One region of the Thermosinus thermophiluss DSM 23256 genome, then DNA from elsewhere that is predicted to be linked to it. Evidence: riboswitches for the same ligand, from Rfam matches in the RefSeq annotation. Region 1 holds a riboswitch; the other holds the start of a gene.
What was found. A riboswitch is a leader RNA that binds a small molecule or an ion and turns the genes downstream of it on or off. The one in region 1 is predicted to bind S-adenosylmethionine.
Positions count from the first base shown of each region.

Region 1 (8,017 bases):
ATAAAGCCGCCATCTCCTGAGGCGTCAATTTGGGGGTGAATATTATCTTCATTTTTCACCCTCACTTTCTACCAGACCTTTGAGCGCTTCAGCCAAACTGTTAATCCGCTCGAATTTCATTTTGAAGCTCACCCGGTTGGCAATCAGTCGGGCCGTAGAAGGCTGAATTTGCGCCACCTCGACTAAATTGTTTTCCCGTAGCGTGCGCCCTGTTTCCACCAGGTCGACAATGAGTTCGGCCAGGCCGACAATAGGGGCCAGTTCAATCGACCCGTTCAGTTTAATAATTTCCATTTGGATCCCCATGCTGTGAAAAAACCGTTCCGCGATGCGCGGATACTTGGTGGCCACCCGCATATGCGCGTAATCGCTGATTTTGTCCTGCATTAGCTCCTGGGGAACGGCGGCAACCATGCGGCAGTAGCCGAATTTAAGGTCAAGGAGTTCATAAACGTCCTTATTTTCTTCTATCAGGACATCTTTGCCAATAATCCCGATGTCGGCAGCACCATATTCCACATAGGTGGGTAAATCGCTCGTCTTAGTGATAATGAAACGAACTTTGGCGTCATCATTGCTGATAACAAGCTTGCGCGAATCCTGGCTTAAACCTTCAGCGGCGCAGCCGACTCCGGCCAGCATCCGCACCGCCTTGTCAAAGAGCTTGCCTTTGGGCAGCGCTACTGTTAGGTAATTCATGTCCACTGCTGTCATGAATCCCCCTCATTTCTTTAATTAATTAAAGTATTAATATGATAATATATTACCATGTATGGAGAAATTTCGTCAATCCTCTTACCAGGAATTTATATGAATACGTAGAAGTATTTGGCAGAATACTAACTAGCATAAGGGAGGGGCATTATGATACCCGCACTCAATATCCTTGTCCTCAACCACCTGGCCGAGCGGCATGTTAAAACTATCACCGGCGTAATGCCGGGCATTACCGTCCATACGAGTGAATTGGCCCAAGCGGCCAGCTTTATTGCTGATACGGATATCCTGGTGTCCTGGGGCTGGATGGATATTCGGGAATTGTTTTTAGCCGCTCCCAAATTGAAATGGGTGCATGCCCTGAGCGCCGGCGTGGAAAACCTTGTCTTTCCGGAAATACAAGCTAGTTCCGTCATTCTAACCAACTCCAGGGGGATTCATGGCATTCCTGTTTCCGAGCACGTTCTGGCCCTCATGTTGGCCTTTACCCGCGGCCTCAACCGTTTAATCCGTCAACAGACAGAAAAACGGTGGAAGCGCGTTCCCACCGACGAATTGCATGAAAAAACAATCGGTATTGTCGGTCTCGGCAGCATCGGCCGGGAAATTGCCAAAAAGGCCAAGGGATTGGGAATGAATGTTCTCGCCACCAAACGCGAGATGACAACGGAAATTTTTGTCGATAAGCTCTATACCCCGGACCGGCTTGTCGACATGCTGGCCCAGTCCGATTTTGTCGTTGTCGCCTTGCCGCAGACGGAAGAAACGCGGGAGTATTTCCGGCTGGAGCATTTTGAAGCCATGAAACGCACGGCCTATTTCATAAATATCGCCCGCGGAACGGTGGTGCGCGAAGCCGATCTCGTTACCGCTCTCGAGCAGGGTCTCATTCAAGGCGCCGGCCTTGATGTTTTCGAGCACGAACCATTGCCGGAAAACAGCCCCCTGTGGGATATGCCTAATGTTATCATTACTCCCCACCTGGCCGCTTTGTCCCCCTACTACCTCGACCGGGCGGTAAAACTGTTCGCCGACAACCTGGCCCGTTTCTGCCAAGGCGGCGAAATGTTCAACGTCGTCGATAAGCAGAAGGGCTATTAATGCTTGTCATCCGCTTCCCGCAATATATTTAGCTCCGGCGTATCGCCTGGCGCCGGAGCGCTATGGTGTTTGCGGACAGCATCAACCACCGCCCGCTGGGTGCCGACGGTTTCGAGCAAACGGGCGCTGCGTTCGGCATGATTAAAATATATATACAGGGCGTGGCGGAGATTGGCAATAATTCCGCCACGCCCTTCTTTTGCCCATTGTCGCGCCCACCGGGGCGCCAGTTTATGGGCCAGGACGGCCAAGACCTTGTCGGTCACGCTCATATCGCCCCGCCTCCGTCCCACGTCATGGAGCAGCGCGCTTTTAACCGCGGTTTCCCAATTTGCCGCCGGACGCTGTGCCGCGAGTTTGGCCGCCGTATATGCCACGTTAAGCGCATGCCGCTGGTCTGGCACGCTCATCTGCCAAAACAGTTGTTGCTCGGCTTTGGTTAAGTGCTGATTAACAAACCTCCTGTCCTGTTCACTGATGCGGGCTGTCACCGCGGCGAAAAATTGCCGTACCCGTTTGTGCATTTTCAACCACCAATATAAATGAGTTTAGCATAGCCCATGGCTTGACGGCAGGCTTCGGCCGCCGCCTTATCCTGCGGCTGAAGTCCAAGACCGACGATACGCCCTGCCGCGCGGAGCTCGCCAGTCAGCGCAATCGCCTCATTCAGCCGCCCCGGCGCCCAGCCAATATAGACGTCCTTAACGTCGCCGTCCAGGGTCAGACCCTGCCGCTCAAGGGCCAGCATAAGGCGCTCGATGCCGAGAGCAAAACCGGTAGCCGGATATTCCTTCCCAAAAGCGCCTGCCATGCCATCGTAACGCCCGCCGCCGCAAAGGGGGAAGCCTAGGCCCGGCGTATAGCCTTCAAAAACAGCCCCCGTATAATAGTCAAAATTCCGGATTATTCCCAAATCAAAAGAGACATGCCCGCTTACGCCGTAATACTCAAGGAGCCGGTAAATCTCCGCCAGGTTATCGAGGGCGCGGCGGCTCATATCGTTGCTCACCATGCCATAGGCCGCATCAAGCATATTTTCCCGCCCGTGGAGCAGCGGAATACGCTTAAAAAGCGCCTGCCCGGCCGGCGATAAGGAGCTCGTCGCCAGAGCCTCGTCCAGGCCGACTAGATCGCGCTGCACCAGGCAATTTTTAATCCGCTGGCGCTCGGCCGGCGGTAATTCGCATTCATTCATTAGACCGTTAATAAATTCCACCTGACCGAGGCTGATCTGAAAGACGGTCAGCCCTGCCTCCCGCATGGCCGTGGCCGCCAGCGCTACGACCTCGGCATCGGCGGCAGGCCCCGCCGTGCCCAGCAGTTCTATACCGGCCTGGTAGAATTCGCATTGTCGACCGGCTTGGGCCTGCTCGTACCGGAAAACGTTAGTCAAATAAAACAGCCGCAGCGGTACCGGCTGTTCGCGGAGCCGGGTAGCCGCTACCCGGGCAATAGGCGTAGTCATATCCGGCCGGAGCGCTAATAGCCGGTTATTTTTATCGAGAAATTTGAACATATGCTGAACTATTTCTTGGTCGGCACCGACCGATAAAATGTCCAGATACTCAAATGTAGGCGTAATTACCTCGTCATAACCCCACCGGGTAAATAGGCCGGCAAGGGCGCTTTCCACCAAGCGCTTTTTTTTCGCATCGCGGGGTAAAAAATCCCGTGTCCCGTACGGAATTTGCGGTACAAACTCATTTTGGTTCATGGCCTGCATCCTCCTGCCGCAAACGCTCTTCCTGCTCTTCCAACCGGGCGAGAATGATTTTGTAGCCGTCAGCGCCATAGTGCAAGCAGCGCTTGACCCGGCTGATCGTGGCCGTGCTGGCCCCGGTGCGCTCGACAATGTCGTCGTAGATATGACCGGCCTTCAGCATCCGCGCCACCTCCAGGCGTTGTGCCATGGCTTTTATCTCGCTGATGGTACAGATATCTTCAAAAAACTGATAACATTCCTCCTCATTGGCGAGCAGTAAAATGGCCCGGAACAATTGGTCGGTTAAAGGCTCTTTTAGCTTAGGGTTAACGGGCATAATCCACACTCCTCCCGTGCACGCATTACCATTCTGAGCATACTATTCGCCCTCTCTCATTTCTTTCCTGCCTTTACGTCTTTTATTCTTTAATTTATGAAAATGCAATTTTAATTTTTTCTTGACAGACATTGCTATACATGATAGCATGTAACTCAACAACGGCATATCGAAACACTCTTTCATCAAGAGCTGGCTGAGGGACTGGCCCGATGACGCCGCGGCAACCATCGCACCTTCGGATGCGAAACGGTGCCAATTCCTGCAGAACGGATAGGTTCTGACAGATGAGGGGGGGAGTTTCTGTTTACAGAACAAAAACCTCTTCGTCTGCGAAGAGGTTTTCTTTATGCCCAGGAAAGGAGAGAGAAGAAAAATGATTAAACTGACCGGCATTGAAAAGGTCTATCCCGGCACTAACGGAGCGGTCCATGCTCTTAAAGGCATAAACCTGGAAGTGCGCCGCGGTGAAATTTTCGGTGTCATTGGTAAAAGCGGCGCCGGCAAGAGTACGTTAATCCGGTGCATCAATATGCTGGAGCGGCCAACCCGCGGCTCGGTAGTGGTCGACGGTGAAGAACTAACGACGATGTCCGAAAAAAACTTGCGCGAGCGACGCAAAAAAATCGGCATGATTTTTCAGCACTTTAACCTGCTGTCTTCCCGCACCGTCTATGAAAATGTAGCCTTCCCGCTTGAGTTGGCCGGCAAAAGCAAAACGGAAATTGCACAGGCTGTTTTGCCGCTCCTTGAACTGGTGGGGCTTGCCGATAAACGGGACCAGTATCCGTCCCAGCTCAGCGGCGGTCAAAAACAGCGGGTCGGTATTGCCCGCGCCTTAGCCAGCCGGCCAAAAGTGCTCTTATGCGACGAAGCCACTTCCGCCCTTGACCCGCAGACTACACAATCCATTTTGAAACTGCTCTTTGACATCAATCAAAAACTGCAGCTGACCATTGTGCTAATCACTCACGAAATGCAGGTTATTAAAGAAATCTGCGACCGCGTGGCCGTCATCGAAAACGGCGTCATTATTGAAGAAGGCCCGGTACTCGACGTCTTCACCCGTCCCCAGACGGCAACAACGCGCGAATTCATCCGCACCATTGTCAACCATGACCTGCCCGAATTCTTTGCCAATACCGTCTTTTCGCCCACACCGCTGCCGGACTCCAATCTTATTCTGCGCCTGTCCTTCATTGGCCGTACGGCCGAAGAACCCATAATTGCCGGCATGATCCGCCGGTTTAATGTTGACACCAGCATCCTTTACGGCAATATCGACCACATCAAGCACACTCCTTTCGGTACCTTGATTGTCGAACTGTCCGGCGACCAGGCCGGCATCCAGAACGCCCTCAACTACTTGCGGGCGCGAGATTTAGGAATAGAGGTGATTGGTTATGTCGCAAGAAATGCTCGTGCTGTTGGCTGAGTCGTTATGGGAAACTACTTATATGGTGGGTGTGTCGGCCTTTATCGCCGCCCTGTTTGGCGTCCCCCTCGGCGTCATCCTGGTAACGACTGACAAGGGCCATGTTTTGGAAAACCTCGCTGTCAACCGCGTTTTGGGCGCAATCGTCAATGCTACCCGCTCGACTCCGTTCATTATTCTCATGGTCGCCATCATTCCCCTGACCCGTCTCATTGTCGGGACATCCATCGGCACCGATGCGGCCATTGTGCCGCTGAGCATTGCCGCTATCCCCTTTGTCGGCCGCATCGTCGAATCGGCACTCAAAGAAGTCGACTACGGCGTCATCGAGGCCGCCCAAGCTATGGGCGCTTCCCCGCTGCAAATTATCGCCAAAGTACTCATCCCCGAAGCGCTGCCCTCGATTGTGCTTGGCCTGACGATCACTGTAATCAGCCTGATTGGTTATTCGGCCATGGCCGGCGCTATCGGCGGCGGCGGGCTGGGGGACCTGGCCATCCGCTACGGCTATCAGCGCTTCCGGGCCGACATCATGCTCGCAACCGTCATTATCCTTATTGCTCAGGTACAGCTTGTCCAGTCGTGCGGCGACTGGCTTGCCCGCCGTTTGAACAAAAAATAAACGATTAACAAGGAGGAATTCATTCATGAAACGTATCGCCCTATTGCTCGCCTTAATTTTGGCCCTTACCGCCGTCGTCGCCGGCTGCGGCGGCAAAACCCAGGCTCCGGCTACCGCCAGTGATAAAAAGGTACTGAAAGTAGGCGCCACGGCCGTTCCCCACGCCGAAATTCTGCGGGTAATTAAACCGGCTCTGGAAAAAGAGGGCATTGACCTTCAGATCGTGGAAATGAGCGATTACGTCCGTCCTAACCTGGCCGTAGCGGAAAAAGAACTGGACGCCAACTTCTTCCAACATATTCCCTACCTCAATAAGTTTGCCGCCGAGCGCAACCTTCAGCTCACTTACACCGCTGCCGTCCACATCGAACCCATGGGCATTTACTCCAAAAAAATCAAAAACTTAAATGACGTTCCTACCGACGCCGTGGTTGCCATCCCTAATGACCCGACCAACGGCGGGCGCGCGCTCGCCCTGCTGGCTAAGGCCGGCGTGATCGGGCTCAAAGACGGCGTTGGCGTCAACGCCACCGTCAAAGATATTGTCGCCAACCCGAAGAACGTGAAAATCCGTGAGCTCGAAGCGCCGCAGCTGCCCCGGGCCCTTGATGATGTCACTTTGGCCGTAATCAATACCAACTATGCACTGGAAGCCAAACTCGTGCCTACGAAAGACGCCCTCTTTATTGAACAGAAAGATTCTCCTTATGTAAATATTCTGGTCGTGCGCAAAGGCGATGAAAACCGCCCGGAAATTCAAAAGCTGACCAAAGCGTTGACCTCGGATCAAGTCCGCAAATTCATCACCGAAAAATATCAAGGTGCGGTAGTACCGGCATTCTAATTCTTAGTTAAGGAGGTAACCAATAATGCACAAATGGACGAAGCCAATCGCATTAGCCCTCGCGCTGCTGTTTACGCTCGGCCTCGTGGCCGGCTGCGGCAAACAAGCCGCCACGCCGTCCGACCGGCCTATAAAAGTGGGCGTTACCGCCGGCCCCCACGCCGAAATAATGGATGTTGTCAAAAAAGTGGCGGAAAAAGACGGTCTGAAAATCCAGGTCGTGGAGTTCAACGACTACGTGCAGCCTAATGTGGCTTTAAGCCAGGGTGACATTGACGCCAACAGTTTCCAGCACCAGCCCTATCTTGATAACATGGTTGCCGACCGCAAATATGACATCGTTTCGATCGCCAAAACGGTTATTTTCCCGATGGGTATTTACTCGAAAAAAGTCAAATCAATCGCCGACGTTAAACAAGGCGCCGTTGTCGCCATCCCCAACGACCCGACCAACGGCGGCCGCGCCCTCCTGCTCCTGGAAAAAGTCGGCCTGATCAAGCTGAAGCCTAACGCCGGCCTCAAAGCCGCCGTTACCGATATTGCGGAAAACCCGAAAAATATTAAGATTAAAGAACTGGACGCCGCCCAGATTCCCCGTTCCCTTGACGACGTGGATATTGCCGCCATTAACACCAACTATGCCATGACCGCCGGCCTTGTTCCGACCAGGGACGCCATCGCCATCGAAGACGCCAATTCTCCTTACGCCAACGTCATCGCCGTCCGCACCAAAGACAAAGACAATCCGGCTTTCCAAAAGCTAGTTAAGGCTTACCAATCTGAAGAAGTCAAAAAGTTTATCCAAGAACACTTCAAAGGTTCTGTCGTAGCCGCATGGTAGCACAAAAAGCAAAGCCCCAGATGGCACCACGCCGTCTGGGGCTGCTACTTTTTTATATTTAAAATTTAACGGTTACACCCATGCCGAACCCTTAACACCTTCTCATGTTTTTGTTTTTTGGGTCTTTTTGGTTTTTTTGTCATATTATTACTTCTACTCCATAATTACCGCTGCCCCTTTGGCCCCGCCTTGGGCCCGTTTGAGCAGCAGGGCCGGGACAATGCCGGTAAAACTAATGGCCGCCAAGACCAAAAAAGCGTCATCGAAAGCGAAAATATACGACTGTCGCTGGGCGATCTGGGCCGCAAGGGCCAGCGCCTTGATTTTGGCAATGCTCGCTACGCTGCCGTGCTGCACAAATAGCCGTTCACCGTAAGTAATCACTTTAGCGGCGGCGTCTGCTGCCAAATTCCAGCCT
Region 1 covers NZ_FNBU01000008.1:3,276-11,292, reverse strand. Annotated here, with positions in the region: gene hisD (histidinol dehydrogenase) at 1-52, opposite strand, end outside; gene hisG (ATP phosphoribosyltransferase) at 49-714, opposite strand; gene BLQ99_RS06215 (D-2-hydroxyacid dehydrogenase) at 865-1,818, shown strand; gene BLQ99_RS06210 (HDIG domain-containing metalloprotein) at 1,815-2,342, opposite strand; gene hisZ (ATP phosphoribosyltransferase regulatory subunit) at 2,345-3,532, opposite strand; gene BLQ99_RS06200 (YerC/YecD family TrpR-related protein) at 3,519-3,857, opposite strand; SAM riboswitch class I at 4,037-4,151, shown strand; gene BLQ99_RS06195 (methionine ABC transporter ATP-binding protein) at 4,234-5,292, shown strand; gene BLQ99_RS06190 (methionine ABC transporter permease) at 5,261-5,914, shown strand; gene BLQ99_RS06185 (MetQ/NlpA family ABC transporter substrate-binding protein) at 5,940-6,758, shown strand; gene BLQ99_RS06180 (MetQ/NlpA family ABC transporter substrate-binding protein) at 6,784-7,599, shown strand; gene BLQ99_RS06175 (DHA2 family efflux MFS transporter permease subunit) at 7,753-8,017, opposite strand, start outside.

Region 2 (8,017 bases), on a different contig from region 1:
CCCTGCCGGCCGCCTGCGTTATTAGGGAAAACGTCTTTTCCGCGGCGCGAAAATCTGGAAGATTCAATGATGTATCAGCGGCAATAATGCCAACAGCCGTTACGTTTGGGATATCAATTCCTTTTGCGACCATTTGTGTCCCTAGCAGTATATCGTATTCTCCCCGCGAAAATGCAGAGAGTATGCGTTCATGCGCCATCTTGCCGGTCGTGGTATCCTGATCCATCCTTACCACCCGGGCTTCGGGAAAAAGCTCGGCCAGTTCTTCTTCTACCTTCTGCGTGCCCGTTCCAAAATAGCGAATATAGCGGCTGCCGCAAGCCGGGCAAAGATTGGGCGCCTGCCGCGTCTTTTGGCAATAATGACACCTAATTGTTTTATCCGTGGCGTGATAAACAAGCGAAACGTCACAGTGCTCACATCGCAAGACATAACCGCATTCCCGGCATAACACAAACGTGGCATAGCCCCTGCGGTTCAGTAAAATAATAGCTTGTCCTCCTTCACGACGGGTCTGCGTTAGCAGTTCGCGTAGTGGCTGAGAAATTACCCCCCGGCGCCCGGCCGCCAGCTCCTCACGCATGTCTACCACCGTCACCGCTGGCAAGACCTGGCCATCTACACGCTCAGACAAGGTTAGCAAAATGTGCTTGCCCGAAAGGGCTTGATAGTAACTTTCTAATGACGGAGTCGCACTGCCAAGCACTACCGGCGCTCCTGCCTGTCTCGCCCGGGTAAGGGCCACCTCACGTGTATGATAACGGGGACTTTCTTCCTGTTTATATGTAAACTCGTGTTCTTCGTCCAATATAATAAGGCCAATTTTTGCACAAGGGGCAAACACGGCAGAGCGAGCGCCAATCACTATACCCGCTTCGCCGGACCGGATTCGTTGCCAGGCATCGTGACGCTCGCCTGCTGACAGGCGGCTGTGAACCACGACTACGTCTTCCCCAAACCGCTCTTTAAACCGGGAAACGGTCTGGCCTGTCAGGGCAATTTCCGGCACCATCATAATAACCTGCCGACCCTGCTGTCTTGCCGCCGCTGCTGCCTCAATATATACTTGCGTTTTGCCGCTCCCGGTTACGCCATGAATAAGAAAAGACTTATACTCTCTTGAAGCAATAGCTGCTATGATTTGGGCAACGGCCTGGCGCTGCTCGTTCGTCAATGCAAATCGAGCTCCCTGCGGCGGCGTCCCGCGATACAATTGTGCATAACTATTTCGCATCACCCGCCGCCGTTCACTGCGGACTAAGCCGGCTGCAATAAGACGTTTAACTGTATCCGCACTGATCCGGTGCTGTTTTAGGCAAGTTGGTGTTAGTTCTGACTCTTCCAGTAGGACTGCCAGCAGCCGCTGTTGCGCTGGTTTGCCTGTTAGGCGGTCAAGAGCTTTCGCGGCTTCTTGACGGCTTACTGCAAGCATCAGCCGCTGCTCAAACCGCGGTCGGAACTTCGATGTACTCGTTGCTGCCCGTTCGACCAAATTCAACCGCTCCAATTTACGGAGAACATTTAACACGCTCGGGCCAAATTCTGTAACAAGTTGTTTTTGGGTAGTCAGGCCCTTTACACGTAAATGATTAAGCACCTCGCGCATTTCGTCTGAAATTTGGCGAGGAAAGAAAAATTCTGGTTCGCTCTCTTTTTCGTTCAAACGATATGCGGTATGACTTTTTAATTCTCCTCTTCCGGGCACAAACAGGCGCAAAGCTTCGGCGAGCGGACACAAATAGTAATTGCTCATCCACTCGGCCGTTTGCAGCATATTTTCATCAAACCATGGCTCATTGTCCAACACGCTCAATAAGGGCTTTAACCCTTCTGCCTCGGCCTGCTCTTTGACGGCAACAACAAAGCCTTCGGCCTCGCGTTGGCCAAAAGGCACCCGCACACGCCATCCCCTGCCGACAAACGCCAATTCCGGCGGAACCAGATAAGAAAAGGTGGCAGCGATAGTCCGTACCGGAATATTGATGGCCACTTCCGCAATGCGCCCCATTTTCTTCACCTCATAAAAAAGAAGAGTACTGTTTGCAGCAAACAGTACATCTTACTTCGCTGTTCGGTATAATCTAGATAATTCTAGCTTAGGCCGGAAATACCTGCTACCGGTCATCATTTTGTTCATAACCGGCCAGGAACTCATCTAACTCAAAACACGTATCCATAGGCTGACGTTTAAAAAAACGTTTCAAGCGACGCTTTCCCAGCGGCGTAAAACGGTACCGCATAATAAATAGCCTACCTGCGGATGGAATATCCGAGCGTCTGCAAAGTTTCTTCAATATAGCCGCTGGCGATTATATTAGCGTCATACTCAACCGTAACTTGTCTGGTATTTAGATTAACATCGACATCGGTAATCCCGTCAAGATGGCTTAAGGTGTGCTCAATGCGGTCACGGCAATGATCACCCTTAAGACCGCCAATCGAATATACCGACTTCTTGATTGTTTTTGAAACAGGCACTGCAATACTAACCCCCTTTGGCTTATCTCTATGATGTTAGTATTGCCAGTACCAGCGGTTAAAATTAAAGATTTGCTTCCCGCCGTAAAATTTCCGCTTTATCGGTTCGCTCCCACGGAAGGTCAATATCCGTTCGGCCAAAATGTCCGTAAGCTGCTGTCTGGCGGTAGATAGGACGACGTAAGTTCAGGCTTTTGATGATACCGGCCGGACGGAGGTCAAAATGCTTTTGAATAAGTTCGACAATGCGGCTTTCGGGAATTTTAGCGGTACCAAAAGTCTCAACCATAATCGATACCGGGCGGGCAATACCGATTGCGTAGGCTAACTGAATTTCACACTTATCGGCCAAGCCGGCGGCTACAACATTTTTGGCCACATAGCGAGCGGCATAAGCTGCTGACCGGTCGACTTTAGTGGGGTCTTTGCCGGAAAAAGCGCCGCCGCCGTGACGGGCCATGCCGCCATAGGTATCGACAATAATTTTGCGCCCAGTCAGGCCGGCATCTCCCTGCGGCCCACCAACGACAAAACGGCCGGTAGGATTAATATAATATTTGGTTTGAGCATCTAGCATATCTCCGGGGACAACGGGAGTAATAACTTTGGCGATGATATCTTTTTCAATGGTGGCAAGATCCACGTCAGGGCTGTGTTGAGCCGAAACGACAATGGTATCCACACGAACCGGCTTGCCATCCATATACTCTACTGTCACCTGGGTTTTTCCATCAGGACGCAGGTAAGCAAGTTCACCGTTTTTACGAACTTCGGCCAGCCGGCGGGCCAAACGGTGAGCTAAGGCAATAGGCAATGGCATGAATTCGGGGGTCTCATTAGTTGCATAGCCGAACATCATGCCTTGGTCACCGGCACCGATTGCCTCGAATTCATCCATCTCGCCGCGTTTAGCTTCCAGCGCTTTATTTACGCCCATCGCGATATCCGGCGACTGCTCGTCAATTGATGTCATCACACCACAGGTATCACCGTCAAAACCGAATTTTGCACGGGTATACCCAATCTCTTTGATGGTCTCCCGCACAATCTTCGGAATATCGACATAGCAAGACGTTGTAATTTCTCCTACCACGTGGACAAGGCCGGTTGTTACTAAAGTTTCACAAGCGACACGGGCCATGGGGTCTTGGGCAAGGATTGCGTCGAGAATACTGTCAGAAATTTGATCGGCAATTTTGTCCGGATGCCCTTCGGTAACCGATTCCGAAGTAAATAATACCCGTTTTTTTTCCATTTGTGCACCTCCTAATCAATAAAAAAACTCCCATAAGGGAGGCTTTGGTCGTATACTCCCCATCTCGCGCCATGCGCCGGAATTGGCACCGTTTTGGACTTGCCAAATGGTTGCCGCGGTTTCATCGGGCCAGTCCCTCCACCAACTCTTGATGAGTATAGTATATGTAATTTTCACCAAAGCAATTTTAAAGTAAAACAAGAAAAAAATCAACCTCTTTTTGTCAATAAATCGCAAATTCTGTCAAGAACAATTTCCGCAACACGCTTTTTTGGCATTTGTTCTAGTTCTTCAACACTACCATCACGGTAAATAAGCTTAACAATATTAGTGTCGGCGTTAAAACCCGCACCCGGGAGCGTAACATCATTAGCTACTATCATATCAAGATTTTTCTTGGCCAACTTTTCCTGGGCATTACCAAGCAAGTCCTGCGTTTCAGCGGCGAACCCCACCAGGATCTGGTGGCGCTTCAACGCTCCCAACTCCCGTAAAATATCCGGGTTTTTTTCCAAAACAAGAGTAAGCGTCTCCCCGGTTTTTTTGATTTTATGCTCAGCTATTTCTTTAGGCCGATAATCGGCCACAGCCGCCGCCTTAATCACTACATCACAGGCAGCATATTCGGCCAACACGGCCTGCCGCATCTCTTCCGCTGTTTCCACCATTTTTACTAAAACACCCCGTGGCGGGTTTAATCCGGTGGAGCCGGAGACGAGAATAACCTCCGCGCCGCGGAGCGCCGCTGCTTCGGCGATTGCATAGCCCATTTTGCCACTCGACCGGTTGCCTAAATAACGCACTGGATCGAGCGGTTCCCGCGTACCGCCGGCAGTAACCAAAATTCGCTTTCCGGCCAGTACACCGTGCGGCCGGAGCAGTTCATCCACTTTGGCAACAATTATCTCCGGCTCGGGCAAACGTCCGGGACCTTCCACCCCGCAGGCCAGCATGCCTGTTGCGGGTTCAATAATGTGATAGCCCAATCCAGCCAGTTTTTGCAAATTTTGCTGGACAATAGGATTTAGATACATATTGCTATTCATGGCTGGCGCCAGTACTATCGGCGCTTTGGTAGCCATCACAGTCGTTGAAAGCATATCATCGGCAATACCGTTGGCAATTTTGCCAATAATGTTGGCAGTTGCAGGGGCTATTAAAAATAAATCGGCCAAAGTGGCCAATGCAATATGCTGAACATTCCAGTTTTTCGGTTCTTCCCACATATCAACAACTACCGGATTACCGCTTATCTCCCGAAAAGTAAGGGGTGTAACAAATTCAGTAGCCGACTTGGTCATAATAACATGAACAGAACTCCCGGCTTTCCGCAAACGGCTGACTATTTCCACACTTTTATAAGCGGCAATGCCGCCGCTAACGCCCAGGACAATATTTTTGCCCTTCATCACGGTGGCCTCCTACTTAATACCTGTCTTGGTACGTTCATAAGTAATTTTGCCTTGGGCAACCTCTTCCAAGGCTATGGTAACGGGTTTATTCGATTTGCTTTCCACAAGCGGAGGCTCACCATTCATAATTTCCCGGGCCCGCTTTGCTGCAAGAACGACTAATGTATATTTACTGTCAACTTTATCAATTAAAACGTCTAAGGATGGACGAATCAACCAGACTCCCTCCTTTAAAGTTTTAGTACGTTCCGTGAAGTTTGACAAATGCTGTCAATCAAGCCATTGTTGCGCTCCACCCGGCATTTTTCCGCCGTAATAATTGCGGCTATTTTGTGTACTGCACGCTCCACTTCGTCGTTCACAACCAAATAATGGTAGTTATAAGCGCAGCTTAATTCACTCGTTACACAGCTTAACCGTTGTTTAATCGCTTCAGCACTGTCAGTCCCTCGTTTATGAATGCGATCCGCCAGTTCGTCCAAAGAGGGCGGCAAGATATATATGAATACCCCCTGGGGAAACTTCTTTTTAATCTGCAACGCGCCCTGGATATCGATCTCCAACAAAACATCCTTGCCACCATTTAGTAAATCCATTACATATTGCCGCGGTGTTCCATAAAAGTTCCCGTACACTTCGGCCCATTCAAGCAGCTCATCGTTTTCAATCATGGCTTGAAATTTTTCGCGAGATACAAACCAATAGTTAACCCCGTTCACCTCCCCGGTACGGGGTGAGCGGGTGGTGGCTGAGATTGAGTAATATAAATTAGGATCATTACGCAGCAATTCCCGGCAAATCGTCCCTTTACCTGTCCCGGACGGCCCGGAAAGCACAATTAAGATCCCTTGCTGCGCCATTTGCGAGTCTCCTTTCAGTGTCTATTCCGCCGTATCATCGCTTGTATCCTTGCTGGCCAAACGATGGGCAACCGTTTCGGGCTGAACAGCTGAGAGAATGACGTGATCACTATCGGCGATAATAACGGCGCGAGTACGGCGGCCATAAGTCGCGTCAATTAACATCCCTCTGTCACGGGCTTCTTGAATAATTCGTTTGATGGGAGCCGATTCGGGGCTAACAATGCTAACAATACGGTTAGCCGATACGATATTGCCAAAACCAATATTAATAAGTTTAATCTCCATAATAAATTCCCCCTAATAAAATTCTGGCTGCGCTTCACATTTTATTACTCTATATTACTCTATGTTTTGGATTTGCTCTCTGACCTTCTCAATCTCACTTTTAATTTCAACAACAATGTTCGCAACAGCGAAATCGTTGGCCTTGGAGGCAATGGTATTGGTTTCGCGGTTGATCTCCTGCACGATAAAGTCCAACTTTCTTCCTACAGCCTCATCAGCGTCCAGAGTGGAACGAAACTGGGCAAGATGGCTCTTTAGCCGTACCAGTTCTTCCGCAATATTAGTCCGGTCGGCAAAACAAGCCACCTCTTGGAGCAACCGCGTCTCGTCAGGCTCGGCCCCTATAGCAGTCAAGGCATCGCGCATGCGTGCCAGCAGTTTGGCGCGATATTCTTCCAGCACTACCGGCATCCGCTCTTCAAGCTGCTGAACATAACTCTCTATTTTGGCAATTCGCGTTGTCAAATCAGCTTGTATGTTGGCGCCCTCGGCCAAACGCATAGCGAGGAGATTGCCGATAGCTGCATCCATTGCTTCCGCTAATTTGGGCCATAACTTCAGGACATCTTGCTCTTTTTCTTCCACTTTCAGAACATCAGGAAACCTTGCAATAAGCGACGTAAAATCCACGGCCGAGCTGTTCAATAACCCCGCTAATTCTCTCATTGCATTATGGTAAGCCATTGCCAATTCTTTGTCAACCCTAACCATCCGTTGCTGCTCGCCAAATTCTTCCATGGCAATATATATATCAACGCGGCCTCGGGACAACGCTTGGGCAATGCTACGGCGAATTTTGTCCTCCAAAGCCCCCAGATTTTTCGGCGCCCGGATTCCAATTTCGGTATAACGATGATTTACAGCTTTAATTTCGACGGTAAAACGATGATTGCTGTCGATATATTCCCCGCGACCAAATCCAGTCATACTTTTGAGCACCAGATGATGCACCTTCCTTCGCGTTGTTATTATTGACGGCAAAAAATATATTTAAACCATGATTTTTTAAAATTACTTCGCCTTACTTCCTATAATTCCTTTTTTCGCCGGAAAAAAGCAATAGAAAAAGGAGGGGCTTTTGCCCTCCGTACAGTACCTAATTCATTTTTTACTTAATGTTTGGTAAATCAAAATAAAAGCTGTGTTTTTTCTGGTCATACGCTGTAACAACCAATATAGCCGGCTTGTTCGCATCTATATTCCGTTCTTTAAAATAGAGATATGCTTGCACAACGTAGAGCTTTTGCGTCCCTTTGTTAACAATGACAGTAGCTTCACCAGGTATATTAATCTGATCGGCGGTAATACCCCGCCGACCTTGTTTTATAACGGCGTTTACCGTTTTTGCGAAGTCTTTACTATTGCCGACCAAGGTGACGCTGAACGCTAGAAACCCGGCGTAATCGGCCAATATCTTTTCACTGTCGCTTAGTTTTATCGGCTGAGACTTTTGGGTTTTTTCCCGCGCATCACAAGCCAAAAGCAAATACGGTGTATATAAATGTGCGCGTTCCGTCATCTCATCCAGGACAACTGCCTGCTCTTCATAGGCTGTCCAAGCAATAAGGAATTCATCTAGGGACACATGGGCTTTCTCTATCCCATATCTTTGCGCTTCTTTCATCATCACAGCATTAACAGGGGCAATAGCCAAAGCCTGATTGCACAGCAAAAACATAATCACGACAGCGGCACAAACTATCCTCATTTCGGCACCCCCTACC
Region 2 covers NZ_FNBU01000009.1:71,261-79,277, reverse strand. Annotated here, with positions in the region: gene priA (primosomal protein N') at 1-2,008, opposite strand, end outside; gene BLQ99_RS07100 (heavy-metal-associated domain-containing protein) at 2,251-2,478, opposite strand; gene metK (methionine adenosyltransferase) at 2,543-3,733, opposite strand; SAM riboswitch class I at 3,790-3,891, opposite strand; gene coaBC (bifunctional phosphopantothenoylcysteine decarboxylase/phosphopantothenate--cysteine ligase CoaBC) at 3,943-5,145, opposite strand; gene rpoZ (DNA-directed RNA polymerase subunit omega) at 5,155-5,361, opposite strand; gene gmk (guanylate kinase) at 5,376-6,005, opposite strand; gene remA (extracellular matrix/biofilm regulator RemA) at 6,027-6,293, opposite strand; gene BLQ99_RS07070 (YicC/YloC family endoribonuclease) at 6,348-7,220, opposite strand; gene BLQ99_RS07065 (hypothetical protein) at 7,402-8,001, opposite strand.
Region 2: linked by a shared signal. The riboswitch ahead of metK (methionine adenosyltransferase) and the one ahead of BLQ99_RS06195 (methionine ABC transporter ATP-binding protein) in region 1 are both predicted to bind S-adenosylmethionine.